Cytobacillus luteolus: one gene and its partner. The main gene of each other region encodes a partner of the protein of the gene in region 2 in a complex. Links are inferred from orthologs where the notes say so. Each region holds a gene or a part of one and is shown on either strand. Other genes may lie near its edges. The genes, in order: uvrA and mfd.

Region 1 (17,465 bases), on a different replicon or contig from region 2:
TTTATTTTGCTAAAACTTGAATCCCTTTTACAACATTCCAAATAACAACAATGAAGCTTATTAAACTAAATAGAGCAAAGAAAATAAGCATTCCGCCTACTGCTGCTTCCATTGAACCCATAACGAACATTGGTAAGACGAAGAAAATGATAGTTATAAAGGGAATAAGATGTGAAATGAATGCTTTTTTCGCATGTTCTCTTACCTCTTGGTCCTGTACTATAAAATAAACTGCGATTGGTAGTAAAAATCCCGCAAAGAAGATGCTGAAGTAACATAGTGAAGAAATGATTTTATTTGTTTCCATTTTTATCAACTCCTTATACATACATATACGGAGTTGATGTTAATTAGTTTCAAATTTTTATAAAAGGAGAAAAAAAGATTTTATGGCTAAACAAACGTTTGATTGGTTTTTTCAAGTGCTTGTGTGGCAAGGGCTCAACCCTATTCATCAAACGTTTGTTTAATTTTTGGTCGTTTTTAATCAAACGTTTGTTTAGTCTTACTACAACTTGAATGTTGACCGTTCCTTTGCGCTGCAGACACTTGCTTTCCGCGGGGAGGAAGTCGAGCCTCCTCGACGTTCCGTCTGTGGGGTCTCGACCTTTCCTCTACTTCCCGCAGGAGTCAAGTGTCTTCCGCTCCAATCCACTCTGTAGATATGATAAGAATAAACTCACTGAAAATAAACTAAAAAAAGATCAACCAACAAGTGATTGATCTTTAGAAATTATTTTGTTACAGTCTCTTTTTCTTTGATTAGTTCTTTCATTCGTTTTCTGTCTCGTTCTAGGATTGGTTTTAGGTAGTGGCCTGTGTGGGATTTTGGGTTGTTGGCAAGGTCTTCTGGTGTGCCTGTGCCTACGATTTGTCCGCCTTTGTCTCCGCCTTCAGGGCCTAGGTCTACTAGGTAATCAGCAGCTTTGATTACGTCAAGGTTATGTTCGATCACTAAAACTGTATCTCCATTTTCCACAAGTCTTTGCAGGACTTTTAAGAGTCGAGCGATATCATCTACATGTAGTCCGGTTGTTGGCTCATCGAGGATGTAGAATGATCGTCCTGTTGAGCGTCGGTGCAATTCAGAGGCTAGTTTAACACGTTGCGCCTCTCCTCCTGAAAGAGTGGTTGCGGGTTGGCCAAGTGTGATATACCCTAGTCCTACATCGAAAATAGTTTGTAGCTTACGTTTAATTTTTGGGATATTCTCAAAAAAGGTTAGTGCATCTTCGACTGTCATGTCTAAAATATCAGAGATATTTTTATCCTTGTATTTAACTTCTAATGTTTCACGGTTGTATCGTCTTCCATGACAGACTTCACATGGAACATAGACATCAGGGAGAAAGTGCATTTCAATCTTGATAATTCCGTCACCACGGCAAGCTTCGCATCTTCCACCCTTTACATTAAAGCTAAAGCGACCTTTTTTATAACCACGTACTTTCGCTTCATTTGTTGTCGCAAACACATCACGAACATCATCAAACACACCAGTGTAGGTTGCTGGATTTGAACGAGGTGTTCGACCGATTGGTGATTGATCAATATCAATTACTTTTTCAAGGTACTCAATTCCCTTTACTTCCTTATGCTCGCCTGGTCTACTTTTTGAGCTGTATAGACGTTGTGCTAATGATTTATGAAGGATTTCATTAACCAATGTACTTTTTCCTGAACCAGAAACACCTGTTACAGCAATAAACATTCCTAATGGAAAGCGTACACTTACATTTTTAAGATTATTTTCAGTTGCACCAAGGACTTCGATGAAGCGCTCATCTGGTTGACGACGCTCAATTGGTAATGGAATGAACTTTTTTCCTGATAAGTATTGACCTGTTAAAGAATTTGGGTCATTCATTACATCTTCTGGAGAACCAGCAGAGATAATTTGCCCCCCATGAACACCTGCGCCTGGTCCTATATCAATTAAATAATCTGCTGCCATCATTGTATCTTCATCATGCTCAACAACAATTAATGTATTTCCAATGTCACGCATGCTTTGAAGGGTGGAAATCAAACGATCATTGTCTCTTTGATGTAACCCTATGGAAGGCTCATCTAGTATATACAGAACGCCAGTTAACCGCGAACCAATTTGAGTGGCAAGACGAATACGCTGTGCCTCTCCTCCAGAAAGAGTTCCTGCAGCACGATTTAATGTTAAATAATCTAATCCTACATTAATTAGGAAACCTAATCGTTCTTCAATTTCACGGAAAATCATTCGAGCAATTTGCATTTCCTTTTCAGTCAGTTCTAGAGATGAGAAAAAATCATGAGCCTCATTAATTGAAAAAGATGTGACCTCTCCTACATGCTTTCCTGATATAAGAACAGCAAGGCTTTCTTTCTTTAATCTGTACCCTTTACAGCCTGGGCAAGGCTGCTGTGCCATGTATTTTTCCATTTGCTCACGGATATAGTCGGAGCTTGTATCATGATAGCGTCGTTCAACATTCTTAATGATACCTTCAAAGGCTACATAGTTCTCACGGACTTGTCCAAAATCATTTTCATAGCGGAAATAGATTTCTTCTCCATCACTTCCGTACAAAATTTTATCCATTAGATGTTTTGGAATATCCTTTGCTGGTATATCTAAATCAATTCCGTAATGATTGCAGACTGATTCTAATAACTGTGGATAATATTGTGAACTTGTTGGTGCCCATGGTGCAATGGCATGCTGCCGTAATGTAAGATCCCAGTTAGGAATGACTAGATCAACATCTACCTCCAGTTTTGAACCAAGACCATCACATTCCGGACATGCTCCAAACGGACTGTTAAAAGAGAACATTTTCGGCTCTAATTCACCAATTGAAAATCCACATTGGGGACATGCATGTAGTTCTGAGAAGAGTAATTCCTCTTGTTCCATTACATCAATAATGACTCGTCCTTCACCAAGCTTTAAGGCAGCCTCTAACGAATCAGCTAAACGCGATTCAACACCTTCTTTAACTACAATACGGTCAATAACCACTTCAATGGAATGCTTCTTATTTTTTTCAAGTTCAATATCATCTGAGAGTTCTTGCATTTCACCATTTACACGAACACGTACATAGCCTTGTTTTTTAACATCTTCTAACACTTTTACATGTGTACCTTTACGTCCAGATACTACAGGTGCCAACACCTGAAGCTTCGTACGCTCAGAATATTCCATAATGCGATCCACCATCTGCTCAATTGTTTGAGAGGTGATTTCGATATGATGTTTGGGACAGGTTGGCCTTCCTACTCTTGCAAACAATAATCTTAAGTAATCATAAATTTCAGTAACCGTACCGACAGTTGACCTGGGGTTACGGCTTGTTGTTTTTTGATCAATTGAAATTGCTGGTGATAAACCTTCAATTGCGTCTACATCTGGCTTATCCATTTGCCCTAGAAATTGACGAGCATAGGCTGAAAGTGATTCAACATAGCGGCGTTGACCTTCTGCATAAATCGTATCAAATGCGAGTGAAGATTTCCCTGAGCCAGATAAGCCAGTTAGGACAACTAGCTTATCTCTGGGTATCGTGACATCGACATTTTTTAGATTATGAGCCCTTGCTCCCTTTACGATAATTTTATCCATTGCCATACTACTGTCATCCTTCCGCCTTTAGCACTAATAGAAGATCACGAAGCTCTGCTGCTCGTTCAAAGTCAAGCGCTTTTGCTGCCTCTTTCATTTCTACTTCTAAATCCTTGATTACTTTTTCTCGTTCTTTCTTCGTTAAATTTGATAGCTTCGGAGTTGCATCGTAGTCTTCTGTAACCTCAGCAGCATGAGTAGCTTTGATGAGATTATGAACATCCTTCTTAATCGTCTGTGGTGTAATTCCGTGCTTTCTATTGTATTCCTCTTGTATTTCTCGACGTCGTCCCGTTTCTCTTATTGCAATCTCCATTGAGTTCGTCATTTTATCAGCATACATAATAACCCTTCCGTTCGCGTTACGCGCTGCACGACCAATGGTTTGAATTAGTGATCTCTCTGAGCGCAGGAAGCCTTCTTTGTCTGCATCTAAAATGGCTACAAGTGAAACCTCTGGAATATCCAGACCTTCTCTTAATAGATTAATTCCAACTAACACATCATATTTACCTAAACGAAGATCTCGAATAATTTCAATACGTTCTAATGTCTTAATTTCTGAGTGCAAATAGTTCACTTTAATCCCAATGTCTTTTAAGTAATTTGTTAGGTCCTCAGACATTTTTTTCGTCAAGGTGGTTATTAACACACGTTCGTTTTTCTCAACCCTTTCCTGAATTTCACCCAGTAGATCATCAATTTGACCTTGGATTGGTCGAACATCAATTGGTGGATCAAGTAATCCAGTTGGTCTTATGATTTGTTGTACAACCTCTGGTGTTTTTTCAAGCTCGTAGGGACCAGGTGTTGCTGAAACATAAACAATTTGGTCAATATGGTTTTCGAATTCTTCAAACCGTAGTGGACGATTATCCATGGCAGATGGTAAACGGAAACCATGATCTACTAGTACCTGTTTCCTTGCCTGGTCACCGTTAAACATCCCACGAATTTGCGGGATTGTTACGTGTGATTCATCAATGACGATTAACAGATCCCTTGGAAAGAAGTCCATTAACGTATATGGAGTGGACCCTGATGGCCTTAAGGTTAAATGGCGTGAATAGTTCTCAATTCCTGAGCAAAAGCCCATTTCACGCATCATCTCAAGGTCATACTTTGTGCGTTGCTCTATCCGTTGCGCTTCCAGTAATTTTCCATTATCTCGAAATTCTTTTAAACGTTCCTCTAGCTCCACTTCAATATTTTTAATGGCAATTTGCATTTTTTCCTCACGGGTAACGAAGTGGGATGCCGGGAAAATTGCAACATGATCACGGTCTCCGAGAATTTCACCAGTCAATGCATCTACTTCACGAATTCTTTCAATTTCGTCTCCAAAAAATTCAATTCGAATACAGTGCTCATCTTTAGATGCTGGGAATATCTCTACCACATCACCGCGCACACGGAAAGTCCCACGTCGGAAGTCGATATCATTTCGTTCATATTGAACATCTACTAGCTTATGTAATAATTGATTTCGCTCAAGCTCCATTCCCACTCGTAGGGAAACGACAAGCTCTTTGTATTCTTCTGGCGAACCTAGACCATAAATACAGGAAACACTCGCAATGATGATGACATCTCGACGCTCGAATAAGGCAGAAGTAGCAGAGTGACGAAGTTTATCAATCTCATCATTGACACTCGAATCTTTTTCAATAAATGTATCAGACGATGGAACATAAGCCTCAGGTTGATAGTAATCGTAGTAACTAACAAAGTATTCAACCGCATTATTCGGGAAGAATTCTTTGAACTCACTATAAAGCTGACCTGCTAATGTTTTGTTATGGGCAATGATGAGGGTTGGTCGATTTAGTTCTTTGATTACGTTTGAAATCGTAAAGGTTTTTCCAGTTCCAGTAGCCCCTAATAAGGTTTGATGTTTCTTTCCTGCATTAATTCCTTCGATAATTTGTTTGATTGCTCTTGGCTGATCGCCTTGTGGTGAATACTTTGAGACTAACTCAAATTGATCCTTCACAAAAAAGCCTCCATTCGGAAATGTTGATCTATTGTTAGTATTAGTTTCAATTCAGATTTGCATTTGATACCTTTTCTAGGCTGAAAAATAAGGTCCGATCTTGTTGTAAAAATATTGTACCACAACTTTAGTAAAAATCACCAAAAACACGAACTGATATTCGATTTTTTGTGAGTATTTTTTTTAAGGAAAGTATTTACCTGTTTTAGGAAAGTAAGTACTCTCTTCAGGTAAGTATTTTCACGATTAAGTTAAGTATTTAAACGTTTGAATTAAGTATTTATAGAATACAGGTAAGTATTTCTATTTAATTGGAAAAATCAACTCTTTTTCAAAAAAAAACAGCGGCATTTCCTCAACGGAAGCCACTGCTTTATTTATCCTTTATATCCTTCTACCATTTTTTTCGAATAGATATATCCCGCTGCTAATGAAATCACATCAACTACACCAATTAAGATTGAGTCAGTGTAGCCCTGATATACGGACGCTACAAGTAGCAAGATTGTTAATAGAGTTCCTACATATAAGCTATAAGTTACTCTCGTAAACAGAATGACTAATAAGCATGGAAGAATCAACGCAAGTAATAATTTTATCAACATATGGATAACCCTCTCCCTAATTCCATAACTCTACTATACAATAAGTTTGTTTTAAAAAGGAAGATTGTATATTGGATCAACAAAAAAATAGGTAAATAAATTATTTTCCATTATTTCTTAAATACCTATTTACATTTTCATCCAAACCATTTAAATTATATTTATCACTAAAATAAATTTTAACGGTAAATAAAAATTTAAAGGAGTGTTTTTAAAATGCTTCAACTTTTAAAAAATAAGGAATTTTTCCGTTTTTGGCTTGCACAGGTGATTTCACACTTAGGAGATGGAATCACAAGAATTGCAGTAATCTATTTAATTGCCACATTATCTAAAGATCCACTAATGATTGGTCTTGTTATATTTGCACAACTACTTCCTACAGCCGTTTTCGGTATTTTCTTTGGCCCCTTAGCAGACAAATATTCAAGAAAATGGTTGATGGTAATCTCAGATTTGTACAGAATGATGATCATTTTATTGATGATTCCTTTTCATGACTCAGTGCCAATCCTAATCACTCTAATTGCTCTTCAAGGAATTGGATCCGCTCTATTTGATCCAGCACGTTCGGCTTCTATACCGGACTTAGTTGGTGAAAAGAATATTCAAGCTGCGATTGGCTTGTCACAAGGTACACGAGCAGCAATGGATATTATCGGCCCATCAATTGGTGGTGTGCTAATGTTAATGAATAACTTTACTAGTATCTTTTTCCTTGATGCCATAACATTCTTATTATCAGCTCTACTCATCTTAACTTTGCCAATAGTCAGAGCCAAGCAAGACACTACTCAAAATGCACAAGAAAACTACTTTGAGTCTATCGTATCTGGTGTGAAACAAGTAACAGGCATTCCTGCTTTACGTTTCCTACTCATCCTTCTTATTCCTGTAACACTAGTTGCTGGGGTATTGAATACAAATCTTGTTGCGGTTTTAACAAATGTATTCGAAGTAACACCTGCCCACTTTGGTTTGCTAGAATCTGCAATAGGTGTCGGGGCCATTGCTGGTGCAATTGTCATTGGACCACTTCTTCTAAAACTAATTAGACCTAGTAATCTATTACTACTAGGAACAATGATTATGGGGTCTTGGATGATTTTAGTTCTTCCATTAAATGAAGCAAGATTAGCGTTTGGAATCGGTCCAATCTATATATGGTGTATAATGGTAGGGGTTATTAATACGTTAATCAACGTACCTTTAAGTAGTTTATTTTTAGGAACAACACCCGCTTATTTTAGAGGAAGAGGCTCAGCGCTATTAGGTGTTACTGCAAGCGCATCCCAAATGATTGGTTTACTTGCAGGTGGCTGGTTAGCAGGTGTAGCTGGCGTTTTAAATGGAACCGCGATATCTGGAATACTGCTAATCTTCTCAGTAATTGCTTTTCCATTTCTTAAAGGATACAAAGAGCTACACAAAATTAAACCTAATAATCAAGCTACTCCTACGGTTGCACCAGAAAATGCTGAACTTGTTATAGATTAATTGTGGAGGTCTTAATATGGCTAGTAGTAAAAAAATTACCGATATTGAACTTGCAAAAATTCTCATGGATCCAAGGAGAAGAAATATTTTTGATATAGCAAAAGATGAACCAGTTACTGTTACACAAATTGCAGAAGCATTGAATGAAAAGCCATCAAGACTTTATTATCATGTAAAAAAGCTTGAAGATGCAGGACTACTAGAGTTGGTTGAAACTCGTCAGCAAGGTAACTTAATCGAGAAATACTACAAATCTGTATCTGGCTTTGATGCATTCGAACTAGACAAATCTCTCTTAGCTGAACATTCTGATACAGTGATGGCTGAGGTTATGAGATTACTTGAACCTGGTTTAAGATTGCTATCTTCTGAACTAAAAAACAACAAAGATTCTTATGAAAAACAAGTAAGTTTATCCATAAATTTTTCTGATTTAACCGGGAAAGAATGGCTTGAGGCCAATTCCAATATGGTATATGCCATTAGGGATAAGGCGGAAGTTAAGAAAGATATAGCAGAGGAAATGGGAAATCAGTTTTCCATGACAAAAGAAGAACTTGAAAAAAAATCAAAGTACACATTCTTGGTATTGAGTTATAAGAATGACGATGCTGAGAATCTTGAATAAATGAGCCATTTAGGAGGCTATTATGTTAATACTTCAAACAGAACGACTGATCTTAAGAAATTGGGAACAAAATGATGCTGAAAAAGCATTCCTCTTTTGGGGAAACAATGAAACGATGCACTATTGTGCAGGTGGAATGACTAAGGAGGAAGTGGAGCAGACAGTCTCATCATACATTCGATTCCAAGATACCTTTGGTTATACAACACTTTTTCCGGTCGTTGAAAAAGAAACAAATGACTTAATTGGCATTTGCGGTTTTCAAAAAACAGGTGAAGAAGATGTCTTAGAATTTTTATATCACTACCGCCAAGATACTTGGGGGAAAGGCTATGCCTATGAAGCAGCCAAATCTATTTTTCCTTATACTATTGAAAAGCTTAAACCTAAAAAAGTGATAGCCAGTGCTGCAGTTGAAAATATCGGATCATGGAAAATTCTTGAGAAACTTAACTTCTCATTTAACGAGGAAAAATGGTGTGAAGATACACAAATGAATGAAAGATATTATGAGTATATCGTGTAAAAATAAAGAGTAAGCACAGTCTATTGCTTACTCTTTTAAGATTATTGAGCTACATCTCCATATTCTCCATCACAATGTTGATGATCTCCATAAATCATAGACAGCATTTCAGTTGATGCATCAGAATTTACACTCTTGTAATCCTTTGCAAAATGCTTTAACGTATCGCAAATTCCGACATTGTCCTCCCCAATACTCTCAGACCAGCTCGCAAAGTTACGATAGTCTTGTAACGGGTCATACGATTCAAACGATGCAACAACATCATATGAATCTCCGAGTGTGGTTACTTCAATGCCATGATATGTATCGGGGTGTGACTCATCGTATTTGACGCAAGCGTAGAAAATCATGTTTTCTTACCCAACTCCTCATAGTGAAATTTACTAAGGTTAGTTTGAGCAAGAAATGAAAAAATATGTTACTTGTTTATTTTATCCAATAAAGTAGAAAGTGGCATTTCATTCATGGAAGAAAGTCTATAGCTATAAGAAGTAAAAGCTAGCTGTTCTGTTACTGGATTTGGAACAATGACGCATGATATTCCTGCTTTAATTGCTGCTGTAGAGCCGTTAACTGAATCTTCAAAAGCAATAGCTTCTTCAGGAGCTATATCAAGGCCTTTTAGTGCTTGAATATATAGCTCAGGGTCAGGCTTAACTTTTGCTACGTCATCTTTTGTTCTTATCACTTCAAAGTATTCAAGAATCTTGTATTTTTTTAGATAGCTTGTAACCCAAGCACGACTAGAGCTAGATGCGAGTCCTATTTTCAATCCTAATTCCTTTGCTTCCTTTAGGTATTCTTCTACACCTTCTCTAAGGGTAAGGGTATCTATTTTCGTTTTATATAGTTCGTGGGCAGCTTTTTCTATATCATCTCTTGTAAATGGCTTGGTTGCATGTTTCTCAAGATAGGCATAAAGCACTTCATCCGTTGTTCCAATCACTTTTGCAAATTCCTCTAAGGCCAACTCGACTCCATATTCTAATACAGTCTCTTTATAAACCTCATACCAAATTGACTCTGTATCAACAATTAATCCATCAAAATCAAAAATGACTCCTTTGATTGACATGCCTACCCTCTCCCCCTACTTACCTCTTTTCGATTAAATTCATACCCTCTAACAAAGCTTTTGCATCTGCATTTAAATAATCTATTACCTGTTTCTTCAGCAAAAGGTGTTCTCGTTTCGATATTGTAAGTTTGACACCTCTAATATCGAATTTCGTTGCATAGGTATTGACAGCAAGTATCATAGATTTTTCTTCTCTTGTTAAAGGCTGATGTTCTGGGTTATTTTTTTGATCAATAAGAAAATCTAAAAGTTCTCGTGCATTCTTTTTTAAAAGCCTTTTATAATCATACTCTGATAGAAGTTGTTCATTCTCTTCAATGTACTTTCGTGCTGTAATTAAATCTAAATCATCCATACATTTATTAATTCGTTCGATTAGCTCATTAATTTTCATGGATTATTCACTCCTATCTAGTGATTTACTGAGTTAGAACTTGTTAAAGTAGAAAAAACTAGTTATTACACTAGTTTTTTAACTAACTTTACTATCCGACTGTAAGTAGGATTCAAAATCTTCTTTTGAAAGTGGTCTTGAGATGTAATAGCCCTGAATTTCATCAGCACCAATTGATTTGACGAATTCTAGCTCTTCATCCTTTTCTACACCTTCAGCAACTACACTCATTCCAAGCCCATGGGCAAGTTGGGTGATTGCTTCGGTAATGGCAGCACGATCATGATGCTCATGTAAGTCTTGAATAAAGGATCGGTCCACTTTTAATGAATGAAGTCGGAATTGCTTTAAATATTGCATCGATGAGTAACCTGTTCCAAAATCATCTAGTGCAATAATAACCCCTAACTCTTTAAGTCTTGTTATCGATCGAATCGTGAACTCATCTTGTACCATTAATGTACCCTCTGTAATTTCAATTTCTAACCACTGTGGTTCAAGACCTGTTTCTGCTAATATTCTTTCGACTATCTCATCCATTTTGGAGCGTTGAAATTGTACCGCAGACACATTGACAGCAATACGGATTGGTGTAAAGCCCGCATCTTGCCACTGCTTATTTTGTTCACATGCTCTTTTAATGACCCATTCGCCAAGAGGTACAATGAATCCTGTCTCCTCAGCTAATGGGATAAAATCTGCTGGGGGAATCAATTCCTGATTGTTTTTATTCCAACGGAGTAGTGCTTCCACTCCCGAAATACTCCCTGTATTTGCATTTACTTTTGGCTGATAAACTAAGTAAAATTCCTCATCGTGTAGCGCACGTTTAAAATCACTTTGTAATCCAAAACGATAGCTATTTGCACGTTCCATCGTTTCCTCATAAATACGATAGTTTCCACCACCACTCTTTTTCACAACATAAAGCGCCTTATCTGCCTCGCGTAGTAATGCTTGTACATCTTGTGCTTCACCTGGATAAATAGCAACTCCAATGCTAGTGTTTCCAGGAACAATTTGTCCACCTATTACGAATGGTTCAGCGAAGATGTGTAAAATTTCTTGTGCAATGCTGTCAGCTTCTTCTTTTGAGACAGATGGCAACAGTAGTGCGAACTCATCACCGCCAAATCTCGATATTAAGCCTTTACCTTTAACAAAATTCTTTAAACGAACACTCGCTTCTTTTAGATACATATCCCCGATTTGATGACCTAGATTGTCATTAATGATTTTCACTCGATCTAAATCTAGATAGAATAAGGCGAGGGAATCCATATGTGTATCACAATAGTTCATTTTAAGTTCTAATTGATCGATAAAATAATGTCGATTTGGCAAGCTGGTCATGGAATCGTGATAGGCTAACCATTTTATTAACTCATCTGACTTTCGTTGTTCAGTCACATCACGTGCTAAACAAAAGATTCCCTTTATCCCTTCTTCAACAATGATCGGAACAACGCTCACATCATACAAATACTTTTTACCTTTAATGATTACATTGAATTCATGATGTAATGGTTGACCCTGTAAGACATACTTAAATTTCTCCGACGCAACTGCAGAATCAGACGATGCAATGTATTGAATAAAGGACTTTCCTTTGATTTCTTCTTTTGTTTGTTTAGTCATTTCAAGTGCTCTTGAATTGGCTTCAACCACAAGCCCTTTATTATCAATAACAAAGGCTGCATCCATATTGTTTTCAAAAAGCGATTTATATTTATTTTCATTTTCTTTCTTTTGCTTTCCAATTAAAACTTTCTCCGTTACATCAACAAGTGTTCCAATTGTAACTGGTTGTCCTTTAAAAAGGGACCAAGTAGGACGCAATTCAAGAATGATATCCGTTCCGTCCTTTCGTATGGCCGGAATATTATAAGCTTGCGGAACTTCCTCATTAATCGCACGCCTCTTACGATTTTCAAGCAGTAAATCTACTGTTTTTTTGTTTATAAAAGGAATCTCACCAAATGTTTTCCCTATAATCTCATCTGATTCATACCCAAGAGTAGAACAGAATGTTGGACTTATGTAGATAAAACCCTTATCACCATAGATAAACGCTGCCGACGGCGAATTCTCTAAAATCATTTTATATGTAGCATATTCATCTAACAGTGTCTCATCTTCTGTCTTCCTGTTTTGTAAGTCCCTAAATACCATGAAGTAGAAGAAGGGGATACTTATTGCGATAAAAAGTAAAAACTCAATTGACAGCTCTAATAAAACAGGTAATCCTAGGCTATGGATCGTGTCTTCAAATAATTCATGAGATACTACGAAACCAATCAGAATTGCTACTATCATTAAAAGCATTGTTTTTTTCATATTAAATGAAAAGCCTGGCTTCCCCATTTTTCCCCCACCTTAGATTAAGCTTACTCTAGAAGTTATTTCATAATTCTATCTTATATGGAACTAAATTCATTTGGCAATATAAATGTGGGATATAAGTCATAAAAACAGGTATATTGTCCTAAAAGAATGAAGATTATCAAATGCAGTCGAATAAAAATAAATGAATAATGACTAGTTTTTTACAAAACTTAAATGTATTGAGGTGAATTGCATGGAAAACGAGGGATTGAAAAATAAAGGCCAAGTCGAATTAAACAGGTCAATTAGTACAAGTGGTTTTTTACAATTTTTTATTCCATCTGCCATTGGTATTATTCTGTTTGTTATACCCTTTCCATATGAGGAAGGCGTAACCATTCCGGTTGCAATTTTAGCCAAGCAGGTCCAAGCGATCCTTTCAGATTCATTGCCTTATATTGCGACAGCTTTCGTCGTTCTTGCGGTTGTACTCTCTCTCTTCACAAGCTTAGTAAAACCAAGATTTATTACGAAATCTATTTTCTTTAGTAAACTTTTTAAAGTTTCTACCTTTTGGTTGATTGCAAGACTCATCGGAATGGTATTTTCGATAATGGCCTTATTTCGAATCGGGCCTGAATGGATTTGGTCAGATGTAACTGGAGGATTATTACTATTTGAACTTATACCTGTTCTATTCTCCGTGTTTTTATTTGCGGGTTTACTTTTACCGTTATTGCTCGACTTTGGCTTATTGGATTTATGTGGAGCAATGCTTAAAAAAATCATGCGTCCTCTTTTCACTTTACCTGGTAGGTCCTCTATTGATTGTTTAGCATCCTGGTTAGGAGATGGAACAATTGGTGTCCTACTAACGACAAAGCAGTATGAGGAAGGATATTATACAAAACGAGAAGCAGCTGTGATAGGAACAACTTTCTCGGTCGTTTCCATTACCTTTACAATTGTAATCATTGCCTATATGGATCTTGAGCATATGTTTGGCCCTTTTTATTTATCAATTGTGGTTGCAGGATTGGTTGCTGCAATCATCTGCCCAAGAATTCCTCCTTTGTCACGAAAACCTGATACGTATTATGAAGAGGCAGAAAAAAGGCTTGATGAAACTATCCCTGAAGGTTTAACTCCTTTTAGATGGGGCCTCCTTAAAGCAGTATCACATGCTGAAAGAAATAATAATTATGGTGCTGTTGTAAAAGGTGGTATCGGAAATGTACTTGATATGTGGCTTGGTGTCATACCAATCGTGATGGCCATTGGAACGGTTGCTTTAGTCATTGCTGAATTCACACCTGTCTTCACATACTTAGGTGCACCGTTTGTTCCCATCTTAAATGTGCTCCAGGTGCCTGAGGCAAATGAAGCAGCACAAACGATGGTTATCGGATTTGCAGATATGTTTCTACCCGCAATCATCGGAAGTAGTATTGAAAGTGAACTGACTAGATTTGTGATCGGAGCCGTTTCCGTGACGCAATTGATTTATATGTCAGAGGTAGGAGGTCTGTTACTAGGGTCAAAATTACCTGTATCTTTCACTGATTTAGTGATTATCTTTCTACAGAGGACATTTATTACATTGCCAATTATCGTGCTTTTTGCACATCTATTTTTTTAAGTTTTTTTTATCATTTTACTATTATTTGTCCACCCTTCGAATAGACTAAAAGTAAAAAGAGAACGGAGTGGAGTTACTTTGAAAACCTCTAGAATTTTAAAATGGGTAACAGGTGGTCTTGAAGCATTATTAGGAATCCCCATCATTGGTGGGTCAATCGTGATCGGGTTCCTCTGGACGCCATTAATACTCATGCTTATTCTTCATATTGTTGCCCTTGTTTTCTCTGTGAAGGAAAATGAAAAGCGACATGGCAATATCTTAGGAATTGTTACATCTTGTCTTGCTTGGATTCCATTTTTAGGGATGATTATGCATATTGTAACAGCTATTGTGCTTATGATTGATGCGAGTAAAAGCGAGACAGTATTAACTAGTGAACAAGACCAGTTGTAATGTTAGCAAGACCATTGTAGAGTCAGTACCTCATACAATGCTCTTTTTTTGAGCATTCACCTTCTTAGGCATTTCTCCTAATTTACGTAAATTTGTACTCCTGCCCATCCGAGAACAAGCTTTCCTCCATAGGGTATAAGTGAACAAAGTAAACGAATATCTAGGAGGAAATGATATGTATAGAAATGCCCATCCAAACGATACAAGATTTCTAGGAGGAGCAGGTTTAGGACCATTAACTACCGGACTAATTGGTGCTGGAATTGGTTATTTAGGCGCCGAGCTCTTAGACGGACCTGATTACCCTGGTTATGGTTATCCTGGGTATGGTGCAGGCTATGGACCTGGTTTTGGTGGATATGGCCCTGGTGTAGGTGCTGGATTTGGACCTGGCTTTAGTGGATATGGCCCAGGAGTTGGAGCTGGATATGGTCCTGGTTTTGGCGGTTATGGACCTGGCTATGGTGCTGGATTCGGACCTGGTTTTGGCGGGTATGGACCTGGAGCTGGATTTAGAAGAAGATTTTAATTTTATAATAGAAAGTGAATAGGAAAGATAGCCCTTTAAAGATGAAAAAAATCCAACATGCGCTGTTGGATTTTTTGTACATATGTTTTTAGTTAGAATATAAGCTAAGTTCGTTAAACCGCTTTATTTTCCCACTTTTTCTGGTCATATACAAACAATATACCTAATTCATGATGTTCACCGTCGTAAAGTGCACGTTGTACGAAACGGACTTCACCATTCGTATCGACAATTTCCAGTTTACAATATGCTCTGTTTTTTTGAAGAGCTTCGTAAAATCCACCTTCAGATTTCACCGGGATGCTATTTACTTTTGTAACTATTTCACCCACTTGTAAGCCCATTTTTTCAGCAGGAGTTTTTGGAATGATCCCTAATATCATTAAACCATGGTCCTTTCTTGAAAAAAAGAACGGCATTGAATCGTCTGTTAATCGGTGATGAATGGATATGAGTTCTCGCCCAATTAGTGCTAAGGAAGCGCCAACAATGGCGAGTAACGGATACCAAATGCTCCCTACTGCTAATGCAGCAAGTACGATTCCATGAGCAATAATGCGTTTCCCAATAAACCGTATACCATCAGAAGGAAGCATACCTAGTGTTTTATTTTGAAATCCTATTGCAAAAGGAACGAATGTAAGTGCATATTGGCCATCATTAAGTGAAAAAAGTGGCCACCATTGAAATTGTGTTTGAAGTACCTCACCGGGAAGTATTAGAAAAACAGGAACCATCCACAAACGTCTTGTAAGGTGTGAGCCTACCGGTAAGCCACGCTTACTTTGTTCAATATGAGGAGATGTCCCCTTGGTACCATTCTTTAGTACGAGTAACCCCTCTGAAATAACTAGCAGTGCTAATAACACTACAACAGCTGTTAAAGACGTATTTTTAAAATCTTCTATCAAACCTTGTAAAAAGCTAGACTCACTACTTAGAGTTGATAGAAAGATGATACCAAACATCGAAAAGCCAATAACATAGGATGGTGATAACCAACGTAGACTAAAGGTTAAGCTCAATAAAATAGTGATAACCCCAATTAAAGCAATTGTCCCGAACGGCATAACCACTCCTGAACCAATGGTTATAATAGACAGCACTAAACCTAAAATAACCCCCATTGGTAAGAGTGAACGTAATTCATAGAACCCATCATGCAGCCTCGTATGAAACACTTTTCTCTCCCGCTTTACCCGTAAATAACCAAGGAAGACCGCCATACCAAAGAGCCCATAAAAAAGTGGGTGGAGAAAAAGCCGACCAATTCCCTTTAAAAATTCAACTAACCACAACTCTATCAATGCTTATCACCGCCCTTTATCCATTTCTCACTACGATTCTAGTAAACTTATCCTTTATTTTACCAAAACCTCTTACGAAAGCATACGGATTTTATTGGAAAATTTAGAATGGGGGTTAAATGCTGGACATTTCAATCATTTACGTGTGATATATCAGTCAGGTAGGACTGTATATCTGTTGCTTTCTTTACATTTTCCGGGTTTTCAATATATATCGGTCGAATTAGATATCATATCGGTCGATTTCGACTTCTTATCGGTCAATCTGAAATTTTATCTGTTGATTTTGACATCTTATCGGTCAATCGGAGAGATGTATCGGTCTATCAGGATATCCCATTCAGAAAAAACCTCATATAAAAATCCCCTCCATCAACGGGAGGGGATCTCATTTCACCTATTGAAACAACACTTTCATCGCTGTTTGCAGCTGGATATCATTTGCTTCTTCACGTACTTTTTCAAGTAATTGTGTTTGAATTAATTCAGCTGTCGCTTTATCTATTTTACCTGTAGGCGTTACCTTATTTGTTTGTTGGAATGCTTTAACGGCAGTTTCAGTCTCTTTACTGTAATAGCCATCAATACGTCCTGTTTCAAATCCAAGTCCTTTTAGCATAAGCTGAGCATTTTTCACTTGCTCATTATTCATATCAGGTACTAAATCCTTTTCAAGTTGTATTGGATTACTGTAGAAGTAGTCAGGTTGTTTTACATCAATTGTAGGCTCTACTCCAGTTTTATGAATCCAATTGCCATCAGGTGTAAGCCATTTAAACATCGTTAGTTTAATATTACTTCCATCACCCATTGGGACAGCTTGCTGAACAGTGCCTTTACCAAATGAAGATTCACCAACAACATGATAACCACCCGCTTCTTTCAGTGCACCTGCTAAAATCTCAGATGCCGAAGCACTACCACGGTCAATTAGTACATTAATT
Region 2 (11,499 bases):
AATTTAAATGTCTCTCCATTATTATTGCAGGCATTGTGGTACAAAGGTTGGTTCATTAGACAGTATGTCATTACATAGTGAAAGCTTAGGTTTACATCAACTAACAGATGATGAACGTAGAGAGATGGTATCCTATGAATCAAGTGGGGATATTCATATAAAGACGATATGTGAGGACTGCCAAGAAGCTCTTGAACGAAATCCAGATTATCATCAGTATGAAAGTTTTATACAATAATTCGCTTTGGATTTTCCAAAGCATTTTTCTGTTTTCATATAGGAAACCGAATAACATCAGATATTGTAACGTATCTATAAACTAAACCAACAGCTAGTTATGAGATTAAATAGATAGTTTTTGTTTGAGAGGAGGGTTCTATTTGTTAGCTGGTTTGAAACAATCCTTTTATAGGAATGATGAAATAGCTACTGTCATTAATGGCATAAATGAAGGCTTACGTGAGCAGTTGATAGCAGGCCTTTCTGGGTCAGCCCGTACAGTATTGATGGCTTCTATATACAATGAAACAAAGCAACCCTTACTTATTGTCACACATAATTTATATCAAGCACAAAAGATATACGATGATTTGACAACATTGGTTCGCGAGGAAGAGGTATTTTTATATCCTGTTAATGAATTAATTGCTGCTGAAATTGGAATTGCAAGCCCAGAATTAAAGTCTCAGCGATTAGAAGCACTCAATTATTGGAACTCACACAAAAATGGGATTGTGATTGCACCTATCTCGGGTTTGAAGCGATTGCTTCCTCCGAAGGATATATGGAGAGCGAGTCAACTTACCTTTAATGTTGGAGAAGATATTGCTTCAGATTATCTAGAAAAATTAATAGCGATGGGATACGAGCGAACCTCCATGGTGTCATCACCTGGAGAATTTAGTGTTCGTGGAGGAATTTTTGATATATACCCATTGACTGAAGAATTGCCTATAAGAATTGAATTGTTCGATACAGAAATTGATTCAATCCGTACATTTATTATTGAAGATCAGCGTTCCCAGCAGAAACTTCAAAGCATAACGATTGGACCTGCAACTGAAATTCTGATAGCGAAGAATCAATTGGGCCAAGGTATAAATGCATTAGAAGAGGGACTAGCTACTACTTTAAAAAAGCTGAAAGACGATAAGGTAAAGGAATTAACATTAGAAAATATAACTTATGAACTAGACCTATTGAAAAATGGTCAATTTCCTCAAAAAATGTTCAAATACTTAAGCCTATTCTACGAGAGGCCTACTAGTTTACTAGATTATTTGCCCCAAAATGGAATTGTTATTTTGGATGAGATTAGTCGTATTCAGGAAATGTCTGATTCTCTTGATAAGGATGAAGCTGAATGGTATACAGGCCTTTTAGAAAATGGAGAAGCTATTCATAACTTGCATCACTCACATAAGTTTAATGTTTTGATTCAAAAGTCAACTAAACCTTTGCTATATTTATCTTTATTTTTAAGGCATGTACCTTATACAAGTCCACAGAACATATTAAATATGACTTGTAAGCAAATGCAAAATTTTCATGGTCAAATGCATGTTTTGAAAACAGAGCTTGATCGCTGGAAGAAGGGGAATTTCTCTGTTGTTTTCCTAGGAGCAAATGATGAAAGAGTTAAAAAGCTACAAAATGTGTTAGAGGATTATGATATAAAGGCTACCCCATTAAAAACAGATGCTGACATTCTTCCGGGTCAAGTTCAAATTATTATCGGAGATTTAAATGACGGGTTTGAACTACCATTACAAAAGCTCGCTGTCATTACAGAAGAGGAGCTTTTCAAGAAAAAACTAAAGAAATCAAAGAGTAGACAAAAGCTTTCTAACGCAGAGAGAATAAAAAATTATTCTGAACTTCAAATTGGTGATCACGTTGTTCATATTAATCATGGAATCGGTAAGTATTATGGTATTGAAACATTAGAGATCAATGGAATCCATAAAGACTATATCCATATTCGCTACCAAGGGGATGATAAGCTTTATGTCCCGGTTGACCAAATTGACCAAGTTCAGAAGTATGTAGGTTCTGAGGGGAAAGAACCGAAGATATATAAGCTTGGCGGAAGTGATTGGAAAAGGGTTCGTAAAAAAGTTGAGTCTTCAGTTCAGGATATTGCGGATGACTTGATAAAACTTTATGCAGAACGTGAAGCAAGCAAAGGTTATGCATTCTCTCCTGACGGTGATATGCAAAGAGAATTTGAAGATGCATTTGCCTATCAGGAAACAGAGGATCAGTTGCGTTCAATTCATGAAATTAAATTGGACATGGAGCGCGAACGCCCAATGGACAGACTCTTATGTGGAGACGTTGGATATGGTAAAACGGAAGTTGCAATTCGTGCTGCATTTAAAGCGATTCATGATGGCAAGCAAGTAGCTATTCTCGTTCCAACCACTATATTAGCTCAACAGCATTATGAGACCATTCGTGAACGGTTTCAAGATTTCCCTGTTACCATTGGTTTGCTAAACCGATTTAGAACTAGAAAACAACAAACTGAAACAATTAAGGGGTTACAGGCAGGTACAGTAGATATCGTGGTTGGTACTCATCGCTTACTATCAAAAGATATTACGTATCGTGACCTTGGATTGCTAATTATCGATGAAGAGCAGCGCTTTGGAGTAACTCATAAAGAGAAAATTAAACAGTTAAAGGCTAATATCGACGTATTGACTTTAACTGCAACACCGATACCACGAACATTACACATGTCAATGCTAGGGGTAAGAGATCTCTCTGTTATCGAAACACCTCCAGAAAACAGATTTCCTGTACAAACCTATGTGGTTGAATATAATGGTGGTTTGATTCGTGAAGCAATTGAGAGAGAGTTAGCAAGGGATGGCCAAATTTTCTTCCTTTACAACCGAGTAGAGGACATTGAAAGAAAAGCTGAGGAAATATCAATGCTTGTACCTGACGCCAGAGTTGCCTATGCTCACGGAAGAATGACAGAAAATGAGCTGGAAGCAGTTATGCTCAATTTTTTAGATGGTCAGTATGATGTACTAGTTAGTACAACAATTATTGAGACCGGTGTTGATATCCCTAATGCTAATACACTGATTGTTTTTGATGCGGATCGTATGGGATTATCACAACTGTATCAGCTTCGTGGTAGGGTAGGACGCTCTAACCGAGTCGCTTATGCTTATTTCACATACAGAAAAGATAAAGTATTAACGGAAGTATCTGAAAAAAGACTACAGGCTATTAAGGAATTTACTGAATTAGGATCAGGATTCAAAATTGCAATGAGAGATTTATCTATTCGAGGAGCGGGTAATATCCTAGGTGCTCAGCAGCATGGATTTATTGACTCTGTAGGATTTGACTTGTACTCACAAATGCTTAAGGATGCCATTGAACAGAGAAGAACAGATATCCCGCGTGAGGAAAAGTTCTCTGTTGAAATTGATGTAGAAGTTGATGCTTATATTCCTGATGCTTATATTTCAGATGGACGTCAAAAAATTGATATGTATAAGCGTTTTAGAGGAATTGATACTTTAGAAGATGTGGAAGAACTGCAAGAGGAAATGATTGATCGTTTCGGTGAGTTCCCACAAGAAGTTGCTTATTTATTTAAGATTGCTGAAATGAAGGTTTTTGCAAGAAAAGAACGAGTGGAGCAAATAAAACAAGTGAAGAATGAAGTCACTATTCTTTTATCAGAAGAAGCTAGTAATAAAATAGATGGCCATAAACTATTTATAATCGGTAATCAATATGGAAGAATGATTAGTCTAGGAATGGAAGGCACTAAATTGAAAATAGTCCTACACATTAAAGATGTTACTGTAGATAAATGGCTCAATGTAGCATCCGATATGATTAAGGCTCTAGCCGATACAAAAAAAGAAAATGTGAATGCCAGCTAAAGTATTGTTTAAAGTTGTTTAAGTCATTATTAAATTGGCGAACATGAAAACTGGAGTAATTTCACTTTATATGAAAAAATCACTTTCATCATGAATAGAACTTTGTAGGTTACTCATACTAAAACCAACACACAAATGGTGATAAATTCTTTTAAAGACAAATTGTACATCACCAAATCTTTAATCATCAGATGAAAGTGAGGCAACTTAAGATGAAAGCAACTGGTATTGTTCGTCGTATTGATGATTTAGGTAGAGTAGTAATTCCAAAAGAAATCCGTAGAACATTACGGATTAGGGAAGGGGATCCACTTGAAATCTTTGTCGATCGTGACGGAGAGGTTATCCTCAAAAAGTACTCACCTATAAGCGAGCTAAGTGATTTTGCTAAAGAGTATGCAGAGGCTTTGTATGACAGCTTAGGCCATCCTGTTCTCATCTGTGACAGAGATGTATTTATTGCTATGGCTGGCGGGTCGAAGAAAGAATACTTAAATAAGAATGTCAGTGAACTAATTGAAAAAACAATGGATGACCGAAGCTCTGTTCTAGAGACTGAGGAGAAACAAGTTTCAATTGTTGATGGAAATGAAGAAACAGTTTCCTCTTATACTGTAGGTCCAATTGTTGCAAACGGTGACCCGATTGGCGCTGTTGTCATTCTCTCCAAAGAAAAAGCACTTGGAGAAGTTGAACAAAAGGCCGTAGAAACTGCTGCAGGATTTTTAGCTCGTCAAATGGAGCAATAATATACTTAGAAGTGAAAAGGTGGCCATCGAGCTGCCTTTTCTTTTTTTGTTAATCTCTTTACATATCCATTATGTGGTATAATACACGAGATATTTTAGATTGGAAGGAGATTGGCATGAGCGTCCAATCCAAACGTAAAATTCAAGGGTTAGTGGAAGGGGCATTTATTTTAACGATTGCGGGTATTATTATAAAAATCTTAAGTGCTGCCTACCGAGTTCCCTACCAAAATATTGTTGGAGATATAGGGTTTTATATATATCAACAGATCTATCCTATCTATGGAATCGCCTTAGTCCTTTCTACATATGGATTTCCTGTTGTCATTTCAAAATTAATTGCTGAGCGGTATGAACATGAAGATGATAGTGGAGCACAAAGAATACTGATTATCTCGTTTTTTTTATTATCCTTAATGGGAATAGTCAGTTTCTCTTTCTTATATTGGGGAGCAGGTTTGATCGCCGGGATGATGGGGGATAATGAACTTTCTTCCCTAATTAAGGTAACATCCTTCTCTTTCCTATTATTACCGGTTATTTCTCTTATTCGTGGTTACTTCCAAGGCCGAAATAATATGATTCCTACTGCAACATCTCAAATAGTTGAACAGCTTGTACGAGTGGTAACAATCTTGCTCTTTTCTTATCTACTGTTATTAAACGGTTATAGTGTTTATGAAGCGGGAGCAGGAGCCATATTCGGCTCTGTTCTAGGTGGTTTTACAGCTATACTCGTTTTATTTTATTTTCTTTTTGATAAAAAAACATTGCCTTTTAAGAAGGTCAATTGGCAGAAAGTAAAACAGTCCAGCCGTGGAACAATTAAGGTGATTGTTATTCAAGGGTTTACAATTAGTGTTAGTGGTTTACTACTAATTGTCATCCAATTAGTCGATTCTTTCACTCTTTATTCATTATTAGTCTCAAATGGGATAGAAGAGACATCAGCCAAGACCTTAAAAGGTGTTTATGATCGAGGGCAACCTCTAATCCAATTAGGTACAGTCGTAGCAACATCATTGTCGTTAACGCTTGTCCCACTTATAGCAAGTGCAAAGAAAAGAGAGGATTTTACTTTTATTATAAAAAAAGTGAGTATCTCTCTAAAAATTGCCGTAGTTATTGGAGTTGGTGCAGCGGTCGGATTAGCTAGCATTATAACTCCAACTAATAGAATGTTATTTCAGAATTCTACTGGTTCACAGGAATTAATGATCTTGGTGGTTTCAATCTTTTTTACAACAATCATTTTGACAATATCAGCTATACTGAATGGATTAGGATATTCTTATTTCCCGGCAATCAGTGTAATCATAGGTGTTTTTATTAAAATGGGATTAAATATGCTACTAATTCCCTCTTACTCCATTTTGGGTGCGGCACTTGCTACTGTTATTGCCTTTTTGTTGGTAGCAACCTTGAATGGCTTATTTTTATATAAAAAGTTACCGATCAAAATTATTAATAACAGAACCATAGCTATGACAATGGTTGCAGCAGGAGCAATGGTCTCCACCCTATTTATATATCAAAGTGCTCTATATATTATTTTGGGTGCAATAGTTGATACAAGGTTATTTTCAACTCTTCACTCGCTTTCGGCAGTTTTACTTGGCGGATTGGTGTACATACTTGTAATTATTAGAGGGAATGTATTTACAAGAGAAGAATTATCTTACTTTCCACTTGGAGAGAAAGCGTCAATTCTACTAAGAACTCGTAAATAAGGAAGGTAAAAGGATATGGCAAAAAACATAAGTATTATTGGACTTGGAGCTGGCGATTTGAATCAGTTATCTCTCGGTTTATACCGAAAGATAAAAGAAACCAGCCATTTATACTTACGAACGAAGGACCATCCTGTCGTTAATGATTTAGTGAAAGAGGGACTAATCTTTCAATCGTTTGATGAAATTTATGAGAAGCATGATCAATTTGAAGATGTATATGAAGAGATAGTAAACGAACTTTGTACACAGGCAAATGATAAAGATATTGTTTATGCTGTTCCAGGACATCCACTAGTAGCAGAAAAAACGGTACAGCTTTTATTGGCAAAAAAGGATGAATACAATGTAGTAGTTGAGGGCGGACAGAGCTTTATTGATCCGCTTTTTGCTGCACTAGAGATAGACCCAATCGAAGGATTTCAATTTGTTGATGCATTATCGTTTGATAACACCCATTTACAACTTAATCACCATATTATTATCTGTCAGGTCTATGATCAAATGATTGCATCGGATGTTAAGCTAAGCTTAATGGAGCAACTTCCAGATGACTATGAAGTTTATATTGTAACTGCTGCAGGAAGTGAGCAACAGCTAATTAAAAGGGTTCCTCTGTATGAGCTGGACCGTGGAATGGAACTTACAAACTTAACAAGTGTCTATGTTCCTCCAGTAAAAGAAGAGAGTTTGCTTTATCATAAATTTTCAACTTTACGTAAAGTGATAGCTACCTTACGTGGACCGGGTGGATGCCCATGGGATCAAAAGCAAACACATAAATCCTTGAAAAAGTATTTACTTGAAGAAGCGTACGAACTTATTGAAGCCATTGATAATGAGGATGATGATCATATGGCAGAAGAGCTAGGAGATGTATTACTTCAAATAATGTTACATTCCCAAATCGCCGAGGAAGAAGGAATGTTCTCTGTGAGTGATGTCATTCAAGGAGTTACAGAAAAAATGATTAGAAGACATCCGCATGTGTTTGGTGATGTATCAGCAGATAGCGTTGATGATGTTATAAGTAACTGGAACGAAATTAAGAAAATGGAGAAAGTGAATATTGATGAGGAATCACTCCTAGATAGTGTTTCTAAAAGCCTTCCGGGTTTATCAAAGGCCTATAAATATCAAGCAAAAGCAGCAACTGTTGGATTTGACTGGAAACATGTCGAGCCAATGTGGGAAAAAGTTTATGAAGAACTGAATGAGTTCAAATCCGAACTTAATTCAGAAAACGTTAACCAAGAGAAGATGCTTGCTGAGTTTGGGGATATATTGTTTGCTTTTGTAAATATTGGAAGATATTATAAAATTGATCCTGAGGAAGCTGTTTTGGCAACCAACCAAAAATTCTACAGGCGATTCGTTTATATAGAACAAGAGGTAAAAAAACAGGGTAAACAAATGGAATCACTTTCACTTGAAGAGTTAGATTCAATTTGGGAAGAATCAAAAAAACAAGGACTTTAAGTAAGTTTTATCGAAAAAGTATCTTAGCATTATATAGAAAGAAGTGATAGAAAACATGCGTTTAGATAAATTCTTAAAAGTATCTCGAATTATAAAGCGTCGAACATTAGCGAAAGAAGTAGCAGATCAAGGAAGAATCTTAATCAACGGTGATCAAGCAAAGGCTAGTTCCAATGTGAAAATTGGTGACACACTTACCATCCGCTTTGGTCAAAAACTTGTAACTGCTAGAGTAAATGACTTGAAGGAAACAACAAAAAAAGAAGATGCATCAGAACTTTATGAAATTATTAAAGAAGAGAGAATTGAAGATTCGCACCTCTTATAATTTCCTATAAAAAGGAGAGGCTTGTTCTAAATATCATCCCAATATCATAAATATATAGCAAACAAAGAAGGAGAGGCTTTGTGTTTTACAAAGGTATACGATCTTAAATGACCGTCTCACCTCTTACTTCCAACTTGTAGAAAGCGTGGGATGATGATGAGTCAATATTATGAAGCGAATGGATCAAACAAAGGAACTGTCCAGGAACATGATGTAGTTATGAGAAGTAGAAGGCTACTTGATATTACAGGAGTAAAGCAGGTAGAAAGCTTTGATAACGAAGAGTTTTTGTTAGAGACAGTAATGGGCTTTTTAGCGATCAGGGGACAAAATCTGCAAATGAAAAATCTAGATGTGGATAAAGGTATAGTGTCAATAAAAGGTAAAGTGTTTGATATCGTCTATTTAGATGAGCAACACGCGGAGAAAGCTAAAGGATTCTTTAGCAAGTTATTTAAATGAGCCTAACGACACAATTCTACACAATGATTGCCATGATTGGCATGGGAAGCTATTTAGGTGCTGCGCTTGATACATATGGTCGCTTTCTAAAGCGACCAAAGCGTGCTAGATGGCTTGTATTCATTAATGATATCTTGTTTTGGGTGTTACAAGGCCTCATTATATTTTATATACTTTTATCTGTGAATGAAGGGGAGCTACGCTTTTATGTATTCCTTGCTCTTCTATGTGGATTTGCTGCCTATCAAAGCTTATTACGTACAGGCTATCAACGATTACTTGAAGTGTTGATTCGTGCTGCCCTAAGAACCTATCATTTCTTGGAGAAAACATTCCACCTTTTCATTGTTCGACCAATTCAATTATTCATTCAACTGATCATTGTTTTATTAATGGGTCTACTTAATATTCTTATTGCCATTGGGAAAATACTTTTAAACATTTTTACTGTTCTTGTAAAAGTTTTACTTTCCCCGTTTAAATGGATTGGGGTATTATTATGGAGAATGCTACCGCAAAATTTGAAGAAATTTTTGTTAAAATATTTTACGAGTTTTGCAGGTATTCGAAAGCATGCAAAGAATATGAAACATATGATAATTAAATGGTGGAATAAAATTCGTAAGTCTTAAATTCATTTACGTTATGTAAGGAGGAAATGATTCTAAAATGGCAGCGATAAGGAAGCAAAAAGTAACTCAGATCCAAACACCATATGTGACTAATTATGAACAATCAGAACAAAAAAACAACATGAAGCGAAAAGGGTTATTTCGAAGACTTATAGCCTTTGCCATTTTTGCGGCGATCATTTCTTATGGGTTAATTTCAACGCTCGTGGCACAATCTGCAGTGATTAGAGAAAAAGAAACTGAACGTCAACTCTTAGATGAACAGCTTGTAAAGTTAAAAGAAGAGCAGATTTATCTCGAAGAAGAAATTGTTAAGTTAAATGATGATGAATATATAGCCAAGATTGCTAGAAGAGATTATTTCTTATCAAAAGATGGAGAAATCATCTTTAAAATCGCCGACGAATCCTCGTCTTATTGACACTCGTTTTTATTATTATGTATAATGGTATAGGATGATTTTTTAATTTTTAAGGAGGAGCAATTTTTTTATGTCAATCGAAGTAGGCAGCAAGTTGCAAGGAAAAGTAACGGGAATAACAAATTTTGGGGCGTTCGTGGAGCTGCCAGGAGGCACAACAGGACTTGTTCATATAAGTGAAGTTGCTGATAATTACGTAAAAGATATTAATGAGCATCTAAAAGTCGGTGACGAAGTAGAAGTTAAGGTCATTAATGTTGAAAAAGACGGCAAGATTGGTTTGTCTATTAAAAAGGCGAAAGAGCAACCACAACGTGAACAGCGTGAACAACGTGAATACCGTCCACGAAACAACAATGGTCCGCGCAACAATAACAGAAATGAAGCACCTCGTGCTAAAGAAAACTTTGAACAAAAGATGAGTCGTTTCCTAAAGGATAGCGAAGATCGTCTAACTTCATTAAAACGCCACACTGAATCAAAACGTGGTGGACGTGGAGCTAGAAGAGGCTAACTTGCTGCACTTGAATATAGATATTAAAAGCATCCATTACGGGTGCTTTTTTGTTATTCTTAAATTAAGTTTTTCTATTTTTCTGTTATTAAATAAAACTATTGACGAAAACGCCTTCAGAAAGTATTATTTATCTTGTGCTTATTTAGATTTAGATTTTCTTACTATGGCGGTGTAGCTCAGCTGGCTAGAGCGTACGGTTCATACCCGTGAGGTCGTGGGTTCGACTCCCTCCGCCGCTACCATTTTAAGAAAAATATTCCGGCCCATTGGTCAAGCGGTTAAGACACCGCCCTTTCACGGCGGTAACACGGGTTCGAATCCCGTATGGGTCATCACTAAGAAAAAAGCTAGTCTCCTAAGAGACTAGCTTTTTTTGTGTTGTTTTGTTACATATGAAGAAACCTTCCGCATTTCATAATGTCTAGCTATAGTGCCCAGCGCCTATGGATCTTCGTCTCTCCTCTTTACGATAAGTCTTCATCGGATCGCTAGCGCTCTCCGTATTACCTTTATCTCATGCGGATTGATTCAGCCCATACGTCGCTAACCGGGCACTTTCGCTTTTCGTGGACTTCCGCTAAAAAATCTGTGTTTTTCAACAGATTGTGTATTCTTATAGAAGGTTTCCTAGAAAGAAGTCGAATGGTTTTGTGTTTTTGTCTTGTTGTTTTGACAAATTCCTAAAATATTCCCTTGTATAATAACAATCAACTATTAAAATACGGGGAGTGTTTTAAAATGGAGAAAATTGAAAGGAACCTCATTGAGCCAGTTGGGGAAGTTAATTTCGAAAAGTCTCAATACGCATTGTCTCGTTGGTTTAGCCGCCTACAATCGATGATACGTCACTTGCTATTACACAAAGGGTTACTCATTATTTTGGTCGGCTTTTTACTTGGACGAGCTTTGATCCTTGCCAAAATTACGCCATTTGCATTACCATTCTTCGCTGCAGTATTGTTAATACGAAAGGACCGCGCAGGACTAGCGATGCTTGCATTACTAGCAGGTTCTATGACGTTATCTGTAAATGCCACCATGTACGTATTCGGATCTATCGTATTGTTTACTTTATGTCATAAGATTTCGAAGAGATTAAAATTTGAATCTGTTAAGGCATTGCCTTTCCTTGTACTAATTGCTTCTCTACTTACCAAAACATCAATTGTCTACCTTACACAGGGTGAGCTAACATTATATGATGGAATGCTTTCAGTTGTTGAAGCAGGTCTTGGGTTTATATTAACTCTTATTTTTCTACAAAGTG

The links.
Region 1: the proteins of mfd (region 2) and uvrA are in contact, whole or in part, in a crystal structure (PDB 4DFC), measured with the Escherichia coli proteins. The link is inferred for Cytobacillus luteolus from one-to-one orthologs.

Annotation. Positions count from the first base shown.
Region 1 is NZ_JAGGKM010000005.1:324,954-342,418, reverse strand. What follows is about bases 534-3,965. They hold uvrA (excinuclease ABC subunit UvrA), read right to left. Parts: upstream 3,608-3,965; coding sequence 734-3,607; downstream 534-733. Other genes in these bases: uvrB (excinuclease ABC subunit UvrB), read right to left, coding at 3,615-3,965. Also shown: J2Z26_RS16120 (magnetosome magnetite crystal formation protein family), read right to left, coding at 2-307; more of uvrB, read right to left, coding at 3,966-5,594; J2Z26_RS16105 (DUF2198 family protein), read right to left, coding at 5,972-6,199; J2Z26_RS16100 (MFS transporter), read left to right, coding at 6,416-7,696; J2Z26_RS16095 (winged helix-turn-helix domain-containing protein), read left to right, coding at 7,713-8,324; J2Z26_RS16090 (GNAT family N-acetyltransferase), read left to right, coding at 8,347-8,850; J2Z26_RS16085 (hypothetical protein), read right to left, coding at 8,892-9,203; J2Z26_RS16080 (HAD family hydrolase), read right to left, coding at 9,272-9,922; J2Z26_RS16075 (hypothetical protein), read right to left, coding at 9,948-10,325; J2Z26_RS16070 (sensor domain-containing protein), read right to left, coding at 10,404-12,689; J2Z26_RS16065 (YjiH family protein), read left to right, coding at 12,904-14,289; J2Z26_RS16060 (hypothetical protein), read left to right, coding at 14,368-14,685; J2Z26_RS22325 (hypothetical protein), read left to right, coding at 14,861-15,214; J2Z26_RS16050 (PDZ domain-containing protein), read right to left, coding at 15,328-16,521; J2Z26_RS16045 (S41 family peptidase), read right to left, coding at 16,919-17,465. UniProt on the Escherichia coli protein: The UvrABC repair system catalyzes the recognition and processing of DNA lesions. UvrA is an ATPase and a DNA-binding protein. A damage recognition complex composed of 2 UvrA and 2 UvrB subunits scans DNA for abnormalities.
Region 2 is NZ_JAGGKM010000010.1:19,714-31,212, reverse strand. Bases 4-4,114 are described here. They hold mfd (transcription-repair coupling factor), read left to right. Parts: upstream 4-380; coding sequence 381-3,914; downstream 3,915-4,114. Other genes in these bases: J2Z26_RS20610 (anti-sigma-F factor Fin), read left to right, coding at 8-238. Outside these bases: spoVT (stage V sporulation protein T), read left to right, coding at 4,127-4,663; J2Z26_RS20595 (putative polysaccharide biosynthesis protein), read left to right, coding at 4,780-6,393; bifunctional methyltransferase/pyrophosphohydrolase YabN, read left to right, coding at 6,409-7,872; J2Z26_RS20585 (RNA-binding S4 domain-containing protein), read left to right, coding at 7,928-8,200; sporulation protein YabP, read left to right, coding at 8,357-8,662; spore cortex biosynthesis protein YabQ, read left to right, coding at 8,659-9,294; J2Z26_RS20570 (FtsB family cell division protein), read left to right, coding at 9,332-9,715; J2Z26_RS20565 (S1 domain-containing RNA-binding protein), read left to right, coding at 9,786-10,229; spoIIE (stage II sporulation protein E), read left to right, coding at 10,971-11,499. UniProt on the Escherichia coli protein: Couples transcription and DNA repair by recognizing RNA polymerase (RNAP) stalled at DNA lesions. Mediates ATP-dependent release of RNAP and its truncated transcript from the DNA, and recruitment of nucleotide excision repair machinery to the damaged site.